Regions from separate parts of the Desulfoplanes formicivorans genome, predicted to be linked through region 1. Evidence: predicted binding sites of a transcription regulator. Region 1 holds the regulator's gene; the other holds the start of a gene.

Region 1 (7,729 bases):
TCTTCGGGACCTTTATTCACGAACTCACCAGGGATCTCGTGCCCACCGTGTTTTCGGGCATTCACCAGGTCCATGCCGTGGATGCGGCCGGTGTACACCCCTTGCTCCTCGCCCTGGGAAGTGAGCGGTACGTTCCCTATGCCCCGGTGCGCAAACCCCGGGAACTGGTCACAAACGGACTGGCCCTTTTGGGATCGACCCAGACCTCCCTGGCCAAGTACCTGTTCATTGCCGCCCGCGAAGATGATCTGTCCCTGTCATGTCACCACGTGCCTGCCTTCTTCCGCCATGTTCTGGAACGTCTTGACCCCACCAGGGACCTCCATTTTGTCACCAAAACGACCATGGACACCCTGGACTATTCGGGAACGGGCTTAAACGAAGGCTCCAAGGTCATGTGGACGGTTGCAGGACCGCCCGTCAACCGCCTTGCAACCCAGCTGCCCACCCGGTTTCATCTCCCCGGGGCATTTACCAATCCCAGGGTGTTTGAACCGGGAATGCTGGTCATTCAGGGCCCCAGACACCAGCTTCCCAGAGACACAGCCGACCCGCTTGTGGACGTTTTGTGCAACACCCTGCAAAGCCAGGGGGACGATTTCGGCTTCCCCTTGCTGGTCATTGTGGATGACCCGGACTTTACCACCCGAACCTGGGATAACTTTCTCTGGGTCACCTTTACCCGTTCGGATCCGGCCACCGACATCTACGGCGTGGGCAGTTTTATCCGTTGCAAACACTGGGGGTGCACGGGCCCGGTGATCATTGATGCGCGCATCAAATCCTTTCACGCCCCGCTTCTTGATCCTGATCCGGCCATCGAAAAAAAGGTCGATGCCCTTGGCGCGCCGGGTGGTCCCTTGCATGGCATCATCTAAATGCTACCGAGCCTGGAGACATCCTCCCGTCAAGCCTGTTGTCTTCCGGTTCTGGGTAGACCATGCCAGCCCGCATCCCAAGGAGCACACGTCAGGCAGACACCTCTGCTAGGCCAAAATCAGGTCCATCCCTGCGTTGCATCCCGCCAACCTTTGGAGTAAATGGCCTTTGGAGTGTATCTGCTTCTAACCCATCCTCCCCTTCGAACCCATCCGATTCATGGAGAATCATTGATCATGCTCAATAAACAGCGCCTGCTCACCCCCGGTCCAACCCCCTTGCCCGAAGACGTCCGCCTGGCCATGGCCCAGGACATGATCCATCACCGCAAACCCGCGTTCAAAAAGATCATGGGCGAAATCCAGCAGGGGCTGCAGCACCTTTTCGGCACGTCGCAACCTGTTCTTCCCCTGACCTGTTCCGGCACCGGGGCCATGACGGCGGCAGTGACCAATCTTTTTCAACCGGGAGAAACGGTCCTGGTCATCGAAGGGGGCAAATTCGGGGAGCGCTGGTCCGCCATTGCCGAATCCCATGGGCTGGAAATGGTCATCCTTCCGGTTCCCTGGGGAAAACCCGTCAAGGTCATCGACGTCTTAAACAGCCTTGATCGCTGGCCAGCCATCAAGGGCATCCTCATCCAGGCATCGGAAACCTCCACAGGTGTTCTCCATCCCATTCAAGAAATCGGAGAGATGACCCGCAAACGCGACGTCCAGCTGGTGGTGGACGGAATCTCCGCAGTGGGTGTTTCCCCCTGTCCCATGGACGAATGGGGCATTGATTGCCTGCTGACCGGATCACAGAAGGGACTCATGCTCCCTCCGGGTCTCGCGTTCATAGCCCTTTCCCAACGGGCCTGGGAACGGGTGCACACTGTCAAATCGAAACAGTTCTATTTCAACCTGCCCAAGGAACGGCTGCAACTCGAACAGCAGCAGACACTGTTTACCCCGGGGATCAGTCTTCTGGTCGGTCTGGCCAAAAGCCTGGAACACTTCAAGGGGGACAAACTGCAACAGCTCTTTCGCAAGCAATGGGCCCTGACCATGATGGCCAGGGCCGGTATCTCGGCCATGGGTCTTGAACTTCTGGCCCTGGAACGATTCACCTGGGGGCTGACCTCCCTGCTCATGCCTCCGGGCGTTGACGCATCAGATGTTCTCGCAACCATGGCCCGGGATTACGGAGTCGTGGCCGCAGGCGGCCAGGGTGCCATGAAGGGAAAAATGATCCGGCTGGGTCACATGGGCCATGTGGACTGGAGCGATCTTCTGGCCGGTCTCTACGCCCTGCGTCAGTCCTATGTGGCTTGCGGGGGCTATTCCGGCTGTCAGAATTATCTGGAACTGGCCATGAAAGCCTACGAACAGGGGCTTGAACAGCATGTTTCCGCGTAGGCACCAGCTTGCAATAATCCGTTGATTGTACACACGAGAGCAGGGAGCCGACCCCATGAGTCTGCCCCTTGCGGAAACGATTCAGCCCAAGGAGTGCTCATGTCCGAACACAACGCCCCATGCGGGGAACATGAATCCCCGGATGCAACCCACCAGCGACGAGAGGCCGAACAAAAAGCCGCCCAGGAATACCACGAAACAGCCAAGGCAACAGATACCGGGCAGATGCCCAAACTCGACTTTTCCACCTTTGTCATGTCCCTGAGCTCCACGGTTCTGGTACATCTGGGCGAGATTCCCGACCTCCAGACAGGCAAAGCTGCCGTGAACATCCCCCTGGCCAAACAGACCATCGACATCCTGGGAATGATCCAGGAGAAAACCAAGGGCAACCTGACTTGCGAGGAAGAACGGCTGATCCGGGATCTTCTGTTCGAACTCAGAGTCAAATTCGTGCAACGCACAGCTTAATCGGACGGCCGGGATACCACCCGAGCCCATAGTTTCTCCCCGGGGCGTGACGCCGACGCACACAACCATCTCGCCGGGAACCAAAAGCACAGGGCCAGGATGCAGTGACCGACCAAAGGGCGATGATGGTCGGTTGGGCAACAAGGACCAGGAACAACGGACGTGTTGACCCGTCATGCATATGCTTTCGGGCTTGCAGAATACGTATCGCCAGGACGGATACTCTCGCCATGACACCAGACAACCCCCTGCAACACAAACCTTCAGCCGCCAGAAAGGCATTGGTCCTCGGAGGAAAAACCGGGCTGCTCGGGCAGGCCCTTGCCCACGTTCTCAAGGAACAACACTGGGACCTGCTTTGCCCCGGACGGGATGATCTGGACGTTTTTGATCAGACCAGCCTGGAAGCGTATATTGAACGGCACCGACCAAGCCACCTTTTCAATACCATCGGCTACACCCAGGTGGATCAGGCCGAAGAGGAAACCAGGGCAGCCTCCAGGCTGAACACCAGTTTACCCATACTCCTGGCCCGCATCGCCAAATCGTGTAACCTGTATTTCATCCACTACAGCACCGATTTCGTGTTCGACGGTAAAAAATCCATCCCCTACCTTCCCCAGGACGAACCCAATCCCCTGTCCGTGTACGGAACCACCAAGCTGGAAGGCGAACAGGGCGTCATGGCCCTTGGATGGGACAAAACCCTCATCATCCGGACAGCATGGCTCTTTGGCCCCTACAAGACCAATTTCGTGGACAAGATTCTCACCCTGGCCGCCACCCGCCGTTCCCTGGACATTGTCCACGACCAGGTCGGCTGCCCCACGTACACCATGGACCTGGCGTGCAACACCCTTGCCCTGGTCAAGGCAGGAGCACAGGGCATCTTCCATCTCACCAACACGGGACACGCCTCATGGTGCGAGCTGGCAGCCGAAGCCATTGCCTGCACGGGCGTCCCCTGCCATGCCAGGCCCATCTCCTCGGCCGACTTTCCCCAAAAGGCCGTCCGGCCAGCCTACTCGGTTCTGGACTGTTCGGATTTTGTCCGCGCCACAGGGTTGACACCGCGCCCCTGGATTCAGGCGTTGCGCGCCTATCTGTTTGAAAAAGACCATGCCTGCCTCACTGATCCAAGAGATTGATCCCTTGCCCACCAAAAGAACATGACGGTTCCCCAACTGTCTTGACAGCAAAATAATGAATGCGTATTTATATTTGGCACTCTATCTTAATGAGTGCCAAACAGGTGAATCATGGAACTTTCTCCCCGAGAAATCGATGTCCTGACGATCGTTGTCGACGAATACATTGCCACGGCAAAGCCAGTGGGTTCGCGGATTGTGGCCAAAAAATCACGCAGTAAGCTCAGCCCTGCGAGCATCCGCAACACCATGGCCGACCTGGCCGACAAGGAATTCCTTGATCAACCGCACACCTCTGCCGGCCGTGTCCCGACCATAAAAGGACTCCGCTACTTCCTGGACACCATTCTCCAGATCCCCCCCCTTTCCGGGCACGAAATGGATGCCATTTCGGACAACCTGGGTCACGTTGGCTCGGATCCTTCAGATATTTTCCGCAACACCTCACGGGTGCTTTCCTCCATTTCCAGACAGGCATGCCTTGTTCTGGGACCAAGTCAGGGCCACGTGCAGTGGAAACACATTGATTTTGTGCTCCTTACCCCGGGCAAAATCATGTCCATTCTGGTGCTCCAGGGCGGCATTGTTCGGAACAAGATCATTGACGTGGACATGGAGATCACCTCTGACGAACTGGTCAAGTACGCCAATTATCTCAACAGCCATTTCCAGGGGCAGCCTCTTGGTACGGTGCGGGAGAAAATCCGCGCCCAGATGCGTGCCGCCAAGCAGGTGTTCGACGCCCTGTACCAACGTGCCCTGATCCTTGCCAACAAGACATGCGCCACCGACACCCAACGCGAAATCTTCGTGGAAGGCGCGAGCAACCTCCTTGCCCAGCCGGAATTCAGTGACATCGAGGCCATGCGCGATATCTTCAAACTGCTTGAGGAACGCTCCAGACTTCTGGAACTCGTTGACACCATTTCCGATGAGGATGATTCGCGCATTGTCATTGGCCAGGAAAAATCCTGGGAAGATCTCGAATACTGTTGCCTGGTATCGTCCCCGTATACCATTTCCGATCAGACCGCCGGGATGATCAGCGTCATCGGTCCGGTGCGCATGAACTACGCGAAAATCATCCCCATGGTTGACTTTACAGCTCAAGTACTTAGTCAGATGCTTCAGTCGCGTTTCTAGCCCTTTTTCAGGGCGACGAATCACATCATTACCATTTATTTCAGAACGCACGCATGGACAGAACCTTTTTGTCATGCGAGTTGCCAATCATTGTCCATGCAGCGGGCCTCGACGCTCCCCAGGCTACCCTTGCGTCAGGTACTGTCACCCAAGGAGAAGGTCTCATGAAAAAAAACAACCAGGAAACCATGTCGGCCAGCGAACAGGCTTCCGAGAAGCAGGAAACCATCAAGGAAGAGGAAGAGATCAAGGAACCCTCTCTGGAAGAGGAGTATGCCCGGGTATGCGCCGAACTTGAAGACCAGAAAAAGGAGTCTCTGCGCATTCTGGCGGATGCGGAAAACCTCAAAAAACGCCTTGTCCGGGAAAAAGAGGAATTCTGCAAATTCGCCACCAGCGGGATCATCGAAAGCATCCTCCCTGTGGTGGACAATCTCGAACTGGCCCTGCAGCACGGCAAAAACGACCAGGCCTGCGACAATCTCGTTCAGGGCGTGGAAATGACCCTGAACATCTTCAAGGAAGTGCTGCAAAAAAATGGTCTGACCATTATCGGTCAGGACCATGTCGGCGCACCCTTTGATCCGTCCATCCATGAGGCCATGTCCCAGGTTGTTGATCCCCAGATGGACAGCGGTTGTGTCAATCAGGTTCTGCAGACCGGATACAAGCTCCACGACAGGCTGCTTCGACCCGCCAAAGTTGTTGTGACCAAGCAGTGTGACACCGACGACAAGTGATGTCCTGAACACGGCATATTCCAGACTTTTTACGTGCCTTCCCCTTTACAACATCATTTGGCGCATTATGATTCACTGCGAACGCCAATGCCTTGAGCTTGCGGACACGGCACGGGCAAGACAACAATCCACCCGACTCGGCATGTTGCTTTGTCTCACTGCTGCCGGAAGAGCCCATTGACACCATTTTTCGATACCATTCATTTTTCAGGAGGACAGTATGGGAAAGATTATAGGAATAGATCTCGGAACAACCAATAGCTGCGTCTATGTCATGGAAGGCAAGGACGCAAAATGCATTACCAACCCCGAAGGTGGGCGAACAACGCCTTCCATTGTGGCCTTTACCGACAAGGAACGCCTTGTGGGCGAAATTGCCAAGCGTCAGGCAGTCACCAACCCGGAAAGGACTGTTTTCGCGGTCAAGCGACTCATGGGTAGAAAATTTGACGACCCGCAGATCCAGGCCTGGGCCAAGAAAAGCCCCTACAAGATTGTTGCTGGCCCCAATGGTGACGCCTACGTGCAGATCGACGACAAAAAATACAGCCCTGCAGAAATTTCGGCCATTATCCTGCAAAAGCTCAAAAAGGATGCCGAGACCTACCTGGGTGAAACCGTCAGCGAAGCGGTCATTACGGTTCCCGCGTATTTCAATGACAGCCAGCGCCAGGCCACCAAGGATGCCGGGCGTATCGCCGGCCTCGAAGTCAAGCGTATCATCAACGAGCCCACAGCCGCTTCCCTGGCTTACGGCGCCGAGAAAAAGGCCAATGAAAAAATCGCTGTTTTCGATCTGGGCGGCGGTACCTTTGATATCTCCATCCTGGAAGTAGGCGACAACGTCGTCGAAGTCCGGTCCACCAACGGCGACACCTTTCTGGGCGGTGAAGATTTCGATGAAATCGTCATTTCCTACCTGGTTGACGAATTCAAGAAGGATAATGGCATTGACCTGAGCAAAGACAACATGGCGTTGCAGCGCCTCAAGGAAGCTGCTGAAAAAGCGAAAAAGGAATTGTCATCATCCATGGAAACGGACGTGAACCTGCCCTTTATCACTGCCGACCAGAACGGTCCCAAGCACCTGAACATCAAGCTGACCAGGGCCAAACTGGAATCCATGTGTCAGGACCTGGTCGCCAGGGTCGAAGGCCCCTGTCGCAAGGCCCTGGACGACGCTGACCTCAAGCCCAACGAAATCAACGAAGTCTTGCTGGTTGGCGGTCAGACCCGCATGCCTCTGGTCCAGTCCAAGGTTGCCGGCATCTTTGGCAAGGATCCCAACAAGAGCGTCAACCCCGACGAAGTGGTGGCCATGGGTGCGGCCATTCAGGGCGGCATTTTGGCCGGTGATGTCAAAGATGTTCTGCTCCTCGACGTCACCCCGCTGTCCCTGGGCATAGAAACCCTTGGCGGCGTATTTACCAAGCTCATTGAACGCAACACCACCATTCCCACCCGCAAGAGTCAGACCTTTACCACGGCGGCAGACAACCAGCCCTCGGTCTCCATCCACGTGCTTCAGGGCGAACGGCCCATGTGCGCGGACAACATGACTCTGGGACGCTTTGAACTGACCGGTATCCCTGCTGCCCCCCGCGGCGTACCCCAGATCGAGGTCACCTTTGACATCGATGCCAATGGTATTGTCAATGTTTCGGCCAAGGATCTGGGCACGGGCAAGGAACAGTCCATCCGGATCACCGCTTCCAGCGGCCTTTCCGAGGAAGAGATCCAAAACCTGGTCAAGGATGCCGAAGCACACGCCGACGAAGATAAAAAGCGTCAAAAGCTCATTGAAGCCCGCAACCATGCCGACAGCTTGATCTACACCACGGAGAAATCCCTCCGGGATCTCGGTGAGCAGGTGGACGCCGCCCTCAAGAGCGAAATCGAGACCAAGATAGAAGCCCTCAAGAAAACCATGGAAAACGATGACGCCGAA
Region 2 (7,729 bases), on a different contig from region 1:
TGGAAGATGTGAAAAACGGCATGCGCAAACCCTTCAAATGTCCCTTCCACTGCATACGAACCTGTGATCACACCAAGAGTCCGTATTGCATCGCCAAGGCCCTGGTGAATGCCAAAAAGGGACATCTCAAGCACGGTTTTGCCTTTGCCGGCTCCAATGCCCCCCGGGTCAAGGGGATTGTTTCCGTGCATGAGCTGTTCGAAAGTTTGAAGCGCGAGTTTGCCGAGGCCCTCAAGCGTGCCCCGGAACTTGTGTCCACGGCATCCTGATCACAATCACTTTCTCTTGCAGGTGTTTTCTCCTGGAGAGGGATTCAGACCATACAGGAGATATCAAGCAGGAAGGGCCATGAGGTACAGCCCCGGCCATGCAACAAGTCTGATCACTGTTTGTACCAAGAGTTCTCATAACCAATGCAAAAAAGCCGGCCCCTTGCAGGGACCGGCTTTTTTGCATTGCATCAGCGAGAAACGGTCAAACAGGCTTACATCATGCCGCCCATGCCGCCCATGCCGCCACCGGGCATTGCAGGCATGTCGTTCTTTTCTTCGGGCTTCTCGGCAATGGCAGCCTCGGTGGTCAACAACAGGGAGGCCACGGAAGCAGCGTTCTGCAAAGCAGTCCTGGTAACCTTCTTGGGATCGATGACGCCGACCTTGACCAGATCCTCGAACTCACCGGTCGCGGCGTTGAAACCGTAATCATCCTTGCCGTTGCGTACGCTTTCAACGATTACAGCACCTTCAAAACCTGCGTTGGCGCAGATCTGACGGATGGGAGCTTCCAGGGCGCGGCGGACGACTTCGACACCAGCGGTTTCATCGTCATCAGCAGCCTTGACATCGCCAAGCACCTTCTGGGCACGAACCAGGGCAACACCACCACCAGGAACAATGCCTTCCTCAACAGCGGCACGGGTGGCGTTCAAAGCGTCTTCCACACGGGCCTTCTTTTCCTTCATCTCGGTTTCCGTGGCAGCGCCGACATTGATTACGGCCACACCACCGACGATCTTGGCCAGACGTTCCTGGAGCTTCTCACGATCGTAATCGGAAGTGGTTTCCTCGATCTCCGAACGGATCTGCTTGACACGGGCCTTGATATCCTCGGCCTTGCCTGCACCATCAACAATGGTGGAGGTTTCCTTGTCAATGACAACACGCTTGGCGCTGCCAAGATCGTTCAGAGTGATGTTCTCGAGCTTGATACCCAGGTCTTCGGAGACAACCTGACCGCCGGTGAGCACGGCGATATCCTGGAGCATGGCCTTTCTTCTCTCGCCAAAGCCGGGAGCCTTGACAGCCACAACATTCAGAGTGCCACGCAGCTTGTTCACAACCAGAGTGGCCAGGGCTTCGCCTTCGATGTCTTCGGCAATGATCACCAGAGGCTTGCTCATCTTGGCGACCTGCTCCAGAACGGGCAGAAGTTCCTTCATGCTGGAGATCTTCTTTTCGTTGATCAGGATCAGGGGCTCTTCCATCTCGCAAACCATCTTGTCCGGATTGGTCACGAAGTAGGGAGACAGGTAGCCACGATCAAACTGCATACCCTCGACAACGTCCAGAGTGGTGTCAAAGCCTTTGGCTTCTTCAACCGTGATGACGCCTTCCTTGCCAACCTTGTCCATGGCCTCGGCAATGATGTTGCCGATGGTGGCGTCGTTGTTGGCGGAAATGGTACCGACCTGAGCGATTTCCTTGGGGTCGCGGGTGGGTTTGGCAACCCTGTCCAGTTCGGCGACAATGACTTCAACAGCCTTGTCGATACCGCGTTTGATGGACATGGGATTGCGGCCTGCAGCAACCAGCTTGACGCCTTCCTTGAAGATGGCCTGGGCCAGGATGGTCGCGGTTGTGGTACCGTCACCAGCAACATCGGAAGTCTTGGAAGCAACTTCCTTGACCAACTGGGCGCCCATGTTCTCGAACTTGTCTTCCAGCTCGATTTCCTTGGCTACAGTTACACCATCCTTGGTGATGATGGGTGCGCCAAAAGATTTTTCAATAACAACATTACGGCCCTTAGGGCCAAGGGTAACCTTGACGGCATCGGCCAGCTGATCCAGGCCGAGTTTGAGGCTTTCTCTAGCCTTTTCTTCGAATTTGATAATTTTGGAAGCCATTGTATCTCTCTCCTTTGTTGGGATCGAAGTAATAAACCATGAAACAGATGCTCCCATGGCGCAGTATCAACTGCCATGGGGCCGACCTTTCATTTTCAGAAGTTCCTTCTTAGTGCTATGCCTCGATAACAGCCAGAATGTCATCTTCGCGCATGATCAAGAGTTCCTCGCCATCGATCTTGACCTCGGTACCGGCGTACTTGTTGAAAATAACCTCGTCGCCTTCCTTCACGCCCATGGGGATGAGCTTGCCATCATCAGCGGTTTTGCCGGGACCGGCAGCCTGGACCTTGCCCTTGATGGGTTTTTCCTTGGCACTGTCAGGGATGATGATGCCCCCCTTGGTTACTTCCTCTTCCTCTACCCGTTTTACCAGGATGCGATCATGAAGCGGTCTGAGTTTCATTGTTTGTTCCTCCAAAATAAGGTTGATTGATAACGAAGATTGTTAGCACTCGATTAACTCAAGTGCTAACAGAAACGGATTGTAAGCATCACAAAGGAAATTTCAAGGGCTATTTTCAAAAAACAAACATTTTTTTCAACCTGTCGTGTCCTGTTTCCAGCTCCAGGCCAATAATTACTAATCATTTCGCCAAAAAACTCAACGAACCTTCATTTTCTTCTTTTTTTCAAAAAATCGACACCTGCCTCAACGACATTTTTTTTGACAAAACCGCCATATTTGGGCAAACAAAATGGCCGTGTTGCGGGTGGCCTTTTCCACGTTTCCCATGGTAGGCCACCTGCTTGTTTGTGCAATCATGATTTTTTAGTGAATGATGGAACCCCACCTTTCCTCCGATCTCATGCCTTACCCGCCAGGAGTTGACGTTCATGCTCGATCTCAAATTTGTACGTGGTCATGTCGACCAGGTTGCCGCAGCCTTGAAAACAAGGAACGCTTCCATTGACATCGAATCCTTTCTGGAGACGGATTCCAGACGAAGAAAACTTTTGGCCGAGGTGGAAGATCTCAAAAGCCTCCGGAACAAGGCATCTGCCGAGGTTGCCCAAAAAAAACGCAACAAGGAAGACGCCTCGGAACTGCTCAAGGAACTCTCCGGGGTATCCGCTCGCATCAAACAGCTGGATGAGGAGCTCAAGGCCGTTGATGCGACAACCAAGGCCTTTTTGCTGACCATCCCCAACATGCCCCACGCAGACGTTCCCGTGGGCCGGGACGAGAACGACAACCGGGAGGAAAAGGTCTGGGGGAACAAGCCGGAGTTTGCATTCACTCCCAAGGAACATTGGGAAATCGGCACCGCTCTTGGAGGCCTTGATTTCCCCAGGGCGGCCAAACTCACGGGCAGTCGATTCGTGGTGCTCAAGGATTGGGCCGCGCGCATGGAACGGGCCCTGACCAGCTTCATGATTGATGTGCACACCCTGGAACACGGGTACACCGAGGTCATGCCTCCAGCCATCATCAACAAGACATCCCTTCTCGGCACGGGTCAGCTGCCCAAATTTGCCGATGACCTGTTCAAACTGGAACAGAGCGATTACTATCTCATTCCCACGGCCGAAGTACCCCTGACCAACCTCTTTCGGGATGAAATCCTCGAAGAGGATGATCTGCCCACGGCGCTGACCGCGTTCACTCCCTGTTTCAGATCCGAAGCCGGGTCATACGGCAAGGATACCAAAGGCATCATCCGGCAGCACCAGTTCGACAAGGTGGAAATGGTCAGGATCGCCCATCCGGATCACTCCTATGAAGATCTCGAACTTCTCCTTGGCCATGCCGAAGCCATTCTGCAGAAACTCGGACTCCATTACAGGGTGGTGACCCTGTGCACGGGCGACCTGGGGTTTTCCGCGGCCAAAACCTATGATATAGAAGTGTGGCTTCCTGGACAAAACAAATACCGGGAGATATCCTCCTGTTCCAATTGCGAAGACTTTCAGGCCAGACGGGCCAACATCCGGTTCAGGCCCAAAGGCAGTTCCAAAAACCGCCTGGTCCATACGTTGAACGGATCGGGACTGGCCGTTGGCCGAACCATGGTCGCCATTCTCGAAAATTATCAACGGGAAGACGGTTCCGTCGTCATCCCGGACATCCTTCGCCCCTACATGGGGGGAACCGATATCATCTACCCAGGATAGTACATTGGCAGACAACGAAACTCCCAACACGCCTCATTCCTCTGAAAACGACGAAACCACGTCGGCAAAGATGGAAGCCGCCCTCGGAAAGATCAAGTATCTGAACGGAGTCAGGCTTCAACGAGCCATTGTGGCTGGAGCTGACTGGGTCGTGGCCATGCAGAAGCATCTTGATGCCATCAATGTCTTCCCTGTTCCCGACGGAGACACGGGAAGCAACATGGCCGCGACCATGAAAAGCATTGCCGAACGAGCCAAAGAAAATATCGACAAGTCTCTGAATCGGGTCAGCAATGCCCTTGCCGATTCCGCCCTCATGGGTGCCAAAGGCAATTCCGGAGCCATTCTCGCCCAGTTTTTCCAAGGCCTTGCCGAAGGACTCAAGGATCACCGCAAGGTAACCACCGAACGATTCGGGCAAGCCGTCCACGTGGCCGCTCAAAGGGCCCAGGAAGCCATTTCATCACCCAAGGAAGGAACCATCCTGACCGTGATCCGGGAATGGTCAGACAGGGTCCGGGAAAATTGCAAGAAAACAACGGATTTTGACGAACTGCTTCGGGACTCCCTGGACTGGGCCCAGAAGGCACTGGATCGCACTCCTGAACAGCTGGCATCACTGAAAAAGGCCGGTGTCGTGGATGCAGGAGCTCAGGGATTTGTGTACATGCTTGAAGGCATTGTCACGTTCATGGAAAAGGGTGATTTGGCGGCCTCCCGGCAGAACGCCCAGAAACAGGCCTCAGCAAACCTCCCGCTCATTGGCGAAGACTTTTTTGACGACCATGAAAATTCACCATTCAGATACTGCACCGAATGTCTTGTTGTAGGGCAAGGCATTGATATCCGCAAACTGAGAACAGACCTCGAAGGCCTTGGTGATTCCCTTATTGTCGCAGGTTCTTCCACCAAGGCCAAAGTGCACATCCATACCAACCACCCGGCCGATATCTTCAAAATCGTGGCCCGGGAAGGGGAATTTCGCGAACAGAAAATCGACGACATGGAACAGCAAAACCATGACGCCCATCGTTCGGACAAGGCCCGCGTCGCCATTGTTACGGACACGGGATGCGATATTCCCCAGGACTTGTGCGAAAAATACAACATCCATTTCATCCATCACAGTCTCGTGTTCGGCGATAACGAGACCTATCTGGACAAACAGGGAATCCACCGGGACGATTTCTATGCCAGGCTGTGCGATTTCAAAACCCCCATAAAGACCTCTCAGCCCACGCCTTCCCAGTTCAAGCGCATGTATTCCTTTTTGCTCAAATACTATGATGCATGCGTCTCCATCCATCTGCCACCGGCCCATAGCGGCACCATTCACGGAGCTCGCCGAATAGCCTCGGGATACAATGACAAGGTCAGTATTGTCGACAGTACCTGCAATTCCATGGCCATGGGTCTGGTCGTTCTGGAAGCCGCTAAGGCAGCCGCCCAGGGTATGAGTCAGCAGGAAGTCGTGCAGGTGGCCGAGAAGGCCGCTAGCAAGGCCAGGGCCTTTTTCTGCTTCGACACCCTCAAATACCATCTCCGGGGGGGCAGATTAAGCAATTCAGCAGGCAAACTTGCTTCCATTCTGCAACTTCGCCCGATTATTACCTTCAAGGAAGATGGTACGGTCAAACTCGACGGCGTTGGATTTTCCAGACACGGCGTGCGTAAAAAAACCTGGGCCAAGGCCCGCAAAGCAGCCATGGGAAAAAAGAACCTGCAATTCGTTGTAGCCCATGCCAATAATCCCCAATTGGCGGCATGGTTTGTCCAGAACATCCGGAAAACCTTTGACACGGACGATATTCCGGTTGTCGAGGCCTCTTACACCTTGGTAAGCCACGCAGGTCCGGGCGCAGCCGGCATAGGATTCATCGGAGACTAGACAGCGCATCCCTGCCAAGACGTATAATTTTCATTTTCCCGCAGGTTTCGCCTTGACAGGCACTGCTCGAATCTATAGAAGCTGTTTCTCGCAGCACGGGCCGTTAACTCAGTTGGTAGAGTATCTGCCTTTTAAGCAGAGAGTCGCAAGTTCGAGCCTTGCACGGCCCACCACCTCAATGTCCCCATCGTCTAGTGGCCTAGGACGCCGGCCTCTCACGCCGGTAACGCGGGTTCAAACCCCGCTGGGGACGCCAGATAATGAAAGGCCTTACGCAGATGCGTAAGGCCTTTTTCTTTAAGTACCTTGTACCCGTTTGAAAGCTTGGCCCCCCTGTTTTTCCCACCTCCCGTGCTGACAAGACATACAGATTGTCCACTGCCCTGTGCCAAGGCCCCTGAGGAGCGTTGGCAACACAAGAGGTCAGAGGCATGCAGGCTGCATGAAGCTGTCTCGTCATCATGGCCTGTCAGTTGATTGTGATCATCCGGGCGAATGATTCGCGTCCTCCGCGTTGGTATGGCACAAGAAACAATCAATATTGTGAATTTTATAACTTGCGTCCATAATACCAACACTTTTTCGGGCAATCCCAAAATCGTCCATATCTATATGAAATCAAAACAATAACCAGGCAAACTTTTCTTTTTTCTAAAAACATGCCTGGTTTGTCCCTTTTTACGCATGTTCTTATCGGCACATGCGTTGGCAGCATTGTACAGCCCTTGCATCATTCTATAACTGGCCATCGATTGTGCATGATCGCTCAAGCCATAAAAAAGTGCTTGTGCACGTCCCATGGTTCGCGTTTGGACCATGATCTCTTTTTTCCATTAAGTGCGTTACACGATCATGAGGGAGGGTGGAATGAGTATCCGGTTGAAAATTGCTTTGGTTCTTGGTGGTGCTGTGGTCCTGCTCGGCCTGGTGGCATACTGGCTTGTTGGACGGGAACTTGATCACCTGCATCGTCAGGGACTGACCCACACCATGGAACAAAAGGCGCACGAAGTGGTCAATGCCATTAATGCCGCTTCATTGCAGGCACGCAACCAAGCGGCCATGTTCAGCACACTCCCCCAAGTGGTGGAGGCCTATCATGTCGCCGGATCCGGGAACATGGACGACGCAGCATCCCCCCAGAGCCAAAAGGCTCGGGACATGCTGCGTCGCGAACTGGCCCCGATCATGGCCGGATTCCAATCAGTGACAGGCAAACCGCTACGTCTTCATTTCCACTTACCCAACGGTCGCAGCCTGGTTCGCATGTGGCGCAAGCAGCAAACCAAGGTAAACGGCACATGGATGGACATCTCGGACGATCTCTCGTCATTTCGCCAGACCGTGCTGGACGTGAATCGCCAATACCAACCCATGCAGGGCATTGAGCTTGGTCGCGGCGGCTTTGCCATCCGCGGTCTTTCACCGGTGAAGGATGATCACGGTAGCCATCTCGGCTCCGTGGAAGTGCTCATCGACTTCAATCCCATCATGGAAGCCGCCGGATCAAGCGACAGAAGCAGTATGCGCCTGTACATGAACGCCGAATACCTGGACATCACCACCCGCCTTCAGGACCCTCAAAAAAATCCCCGGGTGGG

What was found. Region 1 encodes HrcA, which represses chaperone genes, less so after heat shock. Its sites were predicted from a motif close to TGTTAGCACTCNNNNNNNNNGAGTGCTAACA; they were not measured.
Region 2: the regulator HrcA is predicted to act here: its motif matches at 2,572-2,602, upstream of groES (co-chaperone GroES).

What each region holds. Positions count from the first base shown of each region.
Region 1 covers NZ_BDFE01000015.1:525,727-533,455, reverse strand. Annotated here, with positions in the region: gene DPF_RS07200 (UbiD family decarboxylase) at 1-878, shown strand, start outside; gene DPF_RS07195 (pyridoxal-phosphate-dependent aminotransferase family protein) at 1,116-2,279, shown strand; gene DPF_RS07190 (DUF1844 domain-containing protein) at 2,379-2,750, shown strand; gene rfbD (dTDP-4-dehydrorhamnose reductase) at 2,981-3,898, shown strand; gene hrcA (heat-inducible transcriptional repressor HrcA) at 4,010-5,041, shown strand; gene grpE (nucleotide exchange factor GrpE) at 5,206-5,781, shown strand; gene dnaK (molecular chaperone DnaK) at 6,002-7,729, shown strand, end outside.
Region 2 covers NZ_BDFE01000008.1:204,133-211,861, reverse strand. Annotated here, with positions in the region: gene DPF_RS03580 (NAD(P)H-dependent flavin oxidoreductase) at 1-269, shown strand, start outside; gene groL (chaperonin GroEL) at 485-2,125, opposite strand; gene groES (co-chaperone GroES) at 2,241-2,531, opposite strand; gene serS (serine--tRNA ligase) at 2,963-4,240, shown strand; gene DPF_RS03560 (DegV family protein) at 4,245-6,128, shown strand; tRNA gene DPF_RS03555 (tRNA-Lys) at 6,226-6,301, shown strand; tRNA gene DPF_RS03550 (tRNA-Glu) at 6,309-6,384, shown strand; gene DPF_RS03540 (methyl-accepting chemotaxis protein) at 6,996-7,729, shown strand, end outside.